Linked DNA regions of Panacibacter microcysteis. The protein of the gene in region 2 binds, or shares a complex with, the protein of the main gene of each other region. Links are inferred from orthologs where the notes say so. Each region holds a gene or a part of one and is shown on either strand. Other genes may lie near its edges.

The links. The genes of interacting proteins can lie anywhere in the genome.
Region 1: the proteins of lpdA (region 2) and I5907_RS06815 are in contact, whole or in part, in a crystal structure (PDB 1EBD), measured with the Geobacillus stearothermophilus proteins. The link is inferred for Panacibacter microcysteis from one-to-one orthologs. Residues at the interface, in WP_049624544.1 of Geobacillus stearothermophilus: Pro340, Ser341, Asp344, Tyr345, Arg403, Asp406, Val408, Glu431, Ala432, Gly433, Asp438; in WP_033016211.1 of Geobacillus stearothermophilus: Ile130, Ala131, Met132, Pro133, Arg136, Arg140, Glu141, Asn155, Arg157.

The regions. Positions count from the first base shown.
Region 1 is NZ_JADWYR010000001.1:1,673,220-1,676,203, reverse strand. Bases 13-2,859 are described here. They hold I5907_RS06815 (pyruvate dehydrogenase complex dihydrolipoamide acetyltransferase), read right to left. Parts: upstream 2,345-2,859; coding sequence 680-2,344; downstream 13-679. Other genes in these bases: I5907_RS06810 (serine hydrolase), read right to left, coding at 2,713-2,859; I5907_RS06820 (sensor histidine kinase), read left to right, coding at 13-487. Outside these bases: more of I5907_RS06820, read left to right, coding at 1-12; more of I5907_RS06810, read right to left, coding at 2,860-2,984.
Region 2 is NZ_JADWYR010000002.1:1,003,368-1,006,416, reverse strand. The notes cover bases 40-2,951. They hold lpdA (dihydrolipoyl dehydrogenase), read right to left. Parts: upstream 2,245-2,951; coding sequence 835-2,244; downstream 40-834. Other genes in these bases: I5907_RS16010 (YggS family pyridoxal phosphate-dependent enzyme), read left to right, coding at 2,598-2,951; I5907_RS16020 (OmpA family protein), read right to left, coding at 40-703. Also shown: more of I5907_RS16020, read right to left, coding at 1-39; more of I5907_RS16010, read left to right, coding at 2,952-3,049. UniProt on the Escherichia coli protein: Lipoamide dehydrogenase is a component of the glycine cleavage system as well as of the alpha-ketoacid dehydrogenase complexes.

The DNA of each region.
Region 1 (2,984 bases), on a different replicon or contig from region 2:
TGAGCAACCCCTTTATAAAGAAAATTTTATTATACAGGATCTTATCCGATATGTATTTGAAACACTCACCATAAAAATGGTTGAGCGAAATATCAGAGCTTCTATAAAAAAGGGTTGTGAACAACCTGTATATGTTTTCGCAGACAAAGAGAAAATAGGACGCGTACTTACCAACCTGGTTGAAAATGCCATCAAATACGGTGTGCACGGCGGCAATATTGTTGCCAGCATTTACAATACAGACGACCAGCATGTACTCATCGAGATAAGTGATGATGGAATAGGCATAGCAGAAGAACACCTCCTGCGTATATTCGAACGTTTCTACCGCACAGACACCGGCCGCAGCCGCAATGTAGGAGGCACCGGTCTCGGGCTTTCTATCTGCAAACATATTATAGAGGCCCATAACCAGACTATACATGTACGCAGCAAGCCAGACGTAGGTACCACCATAGGTTTTACACTCGAGTCACGGAAAAGTTAGCCATATAATGTTGCCGGCTGCAGTGCTTGTGGCATCACCTGTTGCGTCGCACTCCGTTCATCGTTCCCATCATTATTCAGCACTCCTGGCTAGTCCGCGTACACAATATATTTTTTACAAAAACCTTTTATTGTAGCAATAAAAAAGCGGGCTTTTACAAGCCCGCCATTTATAACAAAACAATTTTTACTGTTAAATCATCATTCTTAAAGGCTCTTCCAGCAGGCTTTTTACAGTTTGTAAAAATGCGGCTCCTGTAGCACCGTCTACCACACGGTGGTCGCAGCTTAGTGTAACCTTCATCACATTGCCTGGTACAATGGCTCCATTCTTGACTACCGGCTCCTGGGATATGCCGCCCACAGCCAATATACATGCATCCGGCGGATTAATAATGGCGGTAAACTGGTCTATGCCAAACATACCAAGGTTAGATATGGTAAATGTGCTTCCTTCCCAGTCAGAAGGCTGCAGTTTCTTGTCTTTTGCCTTCTTTGCATAGTCTTTTACTTCTGTAGCAATCTGGCTCAGAGATTTTGCATCCGCAAACCGTACCACCGGTACCAGCAAACCTTCATCCACGGCTACTGCCACCCCAATATTTACATGGTGGTTGATCCTTATCTTATCACCCAGCCAGCTGCTGTTTACTTTAGGGTGTTGCTTCAGTGCCACTGCCACCGCTTTCAGTACAAGGTCATTGAAACTTATTTTTACACTGCTTACTTCGTTCAGTTTCGCACGTGCAGCAACACAGGCATCCATATCAATACTCATGGTAAGATAAAAATGCGGTGCTGTAAACAGGCTTTCACTCAGGCGGCGTGCAATTGTTTTACGCATCTGCGATACCGGCACTTCTTCAAAGCTTTCCTGGCCTACAGGCGCAGTGGTGGCTTTAGATGCAGGAGCCGCAGCGGGTGCAGCGCTTGCAGCCGGCGCATCAGCAGGCTTATAATTATCAATATCAGTTTTGGTAATACGACCATTATCGCCACTACCTTTTACATATTTCAGGTCTATCCCTTTTTCAGAGGCAATTTTCTTAGCCAGGGGAGATGCAAAAATTCTGCCTTCATTCACTACCTGCTGTTCAGCTACAGGTGCGGCAGCCTGCGCAGAAGCGCTGCTTTCCGCCTTTGGCGTTTCCTTTGTTTCGGCCGGCGCCGTTGCTGCACCACCACCGTTTTTCATTGCTTCCAATACTTTATTCACATCGAACCCTTCTTTGCCAATGATACAAAGCAGGTCATTCACCTGTATTTTTTCGCCTGCTTTTGCACCCTGGTATAACAGAACTCCTTCTTTATAGCTTTCCAGTTCCATGGTGGCTTTGTCAGTCTCAATATCGGCCAGTACTTCGCCTTTTTTTACTGTATCTCCAACATTTTTGTGCCAGCCTGCAATTACACCTTCGGTCATAGTATCACTTAAACGTGGCATTAACACTACCTCTTCCATTGCAGCAACATCTATGCGGCCACCGCCCGAAGGTTGTGCAGGGGCTTCTTCTTTTTTAGGCTCTTCTTTCTTAGGCGCTTCTTCTGTTGCTTTAGGCGCAGCAGCACCATTACCTCCGTTGCCATTATGCTGTGCAACAAGTGCACTCACATCTTCACCCTGCTTACCAATAATGGCCAAAAGGTCGTTTACCTGCAGTTTACCTCCCTTATCAGCACCAACATGAAGCAGCGTACCCTCCTGGTAACTTTCCAGCTCCATTGTTGCCTTATCTGTTTCAATCTCAGCTAAAAGGTCGCCTTTCTTAACCGCGTCTCCTGGTTTTTTATGCCATGCCGCAATAACACCTTCTGTCATGGTATCACTCAAACGGGGCATTAAAATCACTTCTGCCATTGGTATGTAAGATTTAAATATTCAATTTTTGTACTTAGCTGCATAGCTGCTATTGAACTGTGGTTGTGTCACTCACTTGTACGCCATCACATTATTCGGCAGCGATACCTCGTTTGCAACATGCACTATGCTACTTTTTTTTCGAGCCGTGAAATTACAGTAAAATGCAATAGATTCAAGTTAGTGCTTTGATTTTTGTGAAAGACCTTACCCGGCAGTAAAAACATGCAGGCAGGCTGTCTGTAAAGTCTGCTCGTAAACGACTGTAAAAGTATACGCAGACTGTACCCTGCGTGCTGCACAGGGTACTGCAGTACAAGTGTGCGACGCAACAGAAGCTTCATAGTAATGCAACTGCCCGGCCCACCTTATTCTTCTTTAGATACCGGCGGCGCCTGCCAGTTGCTTTTGGGGTTATAGTATTTCCACAGCAAGGCAGACAATTTGCGTGTAAGCACCCACGCTTCGTTGTTATACTGCCAACTGGTGTCTTTGTTATTTTTGGTAAAAATGCTGAATATATAAGGGTTTACGGCGCTGTTTACATATACGATCTCATCGCGGCTGGCATCTACGGCACCATTTTTATCTGCTGTAAACACACCGGGTGGAATTTGCGACAAAGCTTCTTCGTCCCAGT
Region 2 (3,049 bases):
TATCTGTGTCGGGAATAGGACAGCCCTGGTATTTGGCTAAACCAACAACAGTGGGGCATTTGTCATCAGCATCAATAACACCATCCATGTCTGTATCAGCAGGTGGTGGCGGTGGAGGAGGAGGCAATACTTTCGCTTTGGGCTCCGTAAGCGGAGCAAGTACACCGAAAGAATAAAACAAATGATTCACTTTATTATCACTGTAAGCGAGTTTATATTGCGCCTGAGCCAGGAGAAAGGTATTCCCCTGAAACGGACTTATTTGTAAACCAACTCCAAAAGGTGATTGCGCTCCAAATTTTGACGCGTAATTGTATCCTTCAATACCAGCCGTTAAAAAAGGGTTTATGACAGCTTTGTCATGAAACATTTTGATGTTAAATGAAGCACCCAAAGATTGAAAATAGTCCGCCACCTGGTCAGGAAAAGTTTGTGGCAATCGATTAAGAAAACTTCCGGTGTATGTAACTGAAAGGTCGATGTTTTTAGTTAATCCTTTCCAGTAATGAGCCGCAAAGCCAGCATTAAGTTTGCTGAATCCACCAATTTTAGCATCACTTATTGAAGTGTTCTTTATATCATTGGCAGCAATAAAATCAGTTCCGGCAACACTAAAGCCAATCGACGAAGGTTTTTTTTCTGTTTGGGCAAATACGCCTGTTGCCAGCAGCAGGCAGGAAACTACGGTTAGATTTTTTCTCATGTGTAAACGTTTGATATGATTTAATAAACGTAAAAAAGCAAAATAGGTTGACTTATAGCCTGGTAACTATATGTCAACCTATTATTAGTTCATGTATTTCCGGTTAAGAATGTCTGCGTACAGGAATGATACTAAATGTCTATAGCCTCTCCATAAGCCACTGCTGTAGCCTCTTTCAAACCTTCACTCATCGTCGGATGCGGATGCACTGCATTCAAAATTTCATGCGCGGTGGTTTCTAGTTTACGTGCAACAACAGCTTCAGCTATCATCTCTGTAACGTTACTGCCAATCATATGGCAACCCAGAAACTCACCATATTTCGCATCGTAAATTACCTTTACAAAACCTTCAGTTGCACCGGCTGCACTTGCCTTACCGCTCGCCATGAAGGGGAACTTGCCAACTTTAATTTCATAGCCGGCTTCTTTGGCCGCTTTCTCAGAGAATCCAACACTTGCTATTTCAGGACTGCAATAGGTACATCCCGGTATATTGCTGTAATCCATCGGTTCCGGCTGGTGATGGAATTTCTTTTCCATATAACCAATATATTCAGCCGCAAGAATACCTTCTTTACTTGCTTTATGCGCCAGTGCCTGGTTTGGTGTACAATCACCAATGGCAAAAATACCCTGCACATTTGTCTGCATGAATTTATCCGTTACAATTCTTCCCTTATCTACTTTAATGCCACTTTCTTCCAGGCCAAGGTTCTCAACATTAGCCACTACACCCACTGCACTTAATACAATATCTGCTTCCAGCATTACTGTGCTGCCATCCTGTTTTTTTACCAATGCCTTTACGCCTTCACCACTGCTGTCTACACTTTCAACTGAAGCACTGGTCATTATTTCCATACCTTGTTTCTTAAGCTGTTTCTCCAGTTCTTTGGAGATATCTTCATCTTCCACAGGTACTATCCTTGGCATAAATTCAACAACGGTAACCTTTGTGCCAAGACTGTTGTAGAAGTAACCAAATTCAATTCCTATTGCCCCGCTGCCTACGATAATCATGCGCTTGGGCTGCTCCGGCAATACCATCGCCTCACGGTAACCAATAACCTTTTTACCATCCTGTTTCAGGTTAGGCAATTCGCGGCTGCGGCCACCCGTTGCCAGGATGATGTATTTACCTTCTACTGTTTTTTTACTGCCATCTGCTGCTGTTACTTCCACCTGTCCTTTTCCTTTCACCTTACCATAACCCATTATCACTTCAATCTTATTCTTCTTCATCAGGAACTGAACGCCTTTACTCATCTTATCTGCTACACCACGGCTACGCTTTATAACACCACCAAAGTCTGCCTGCGCCTCACCCGCAATAATGCCATAATCTTTACTGTGTTTCAGGTATTCATACACCTGTGCACTTTTTAAAAGCGCTTTGGTAGGAATACAACCCCAGTTAAGACAAATACCACCAAGGCTTTCCTTTTCGATGATTGCTACTGAAAATCCTAACTGAGAAGCACGTATAGCGGCAGGGTAGCCACCCGGGCCACTACCGATAACAATTACGTCGTATGCCATATCTGTTGATAATTTTTGTTGTCAGAAAAATTGCAGGTCATAATCTATGACGTAGCGGCTGCGAATTTACTGGCTTATTACCAAATAGCAAAAGATGGATATAAACATGCGTTCGTATCTTATGTAAAGCAAATACGGTAAAGGAAATTTTGGTTACCGGCTGTAGTTCATGTGGCATCGCCTGTTGTGTCACTCACTGCATCGTTCGGTTCTTTTCCCGGCAAGGGCCAACCATGCTGCACTTTACACTGCATGTTCCTGTTCCACGTTGTATGCTTATAATATTTACATGATAGCTGTGATAATACGTCATATGCCCTGTACCGGCTTTATCTTTACACAAAAAAGTAAGCATGGCAGTTAATGCAGCAGCATTTCATTCATTAACCACAGAACTGGCAGCTAAAAACGTAACACTGGTAGCGGTAAGCAAAACCAAACCTGCCACCGATATTGAAGAACTGTATAATTTGGGCCAGCGCCATTTTGGAGAAAATTACGTGCAGGAACTTGCAGACAAACAGCTAGCCTTACCTCCGGATATTCACTGGCATTTTATTGGCCACTTGCAAAGCAATAAAGTGAAATATATTGCGCCGTTCGTATACCTTATACACGGTGTGGACAGTTACAAACTACTGGTGGAAATAAACAAACAGGCAATGAAAAATAACCGAACCATTCAATGCCTTTTACAAATACACATTGCAGAAGAAGAAACAAAATTTGGTTTAAACGAAGCCGAACTCGATGAACTGTTACGCAACTACAAAAACGACAATCTTTCAAATGTTGCCATAAAAGG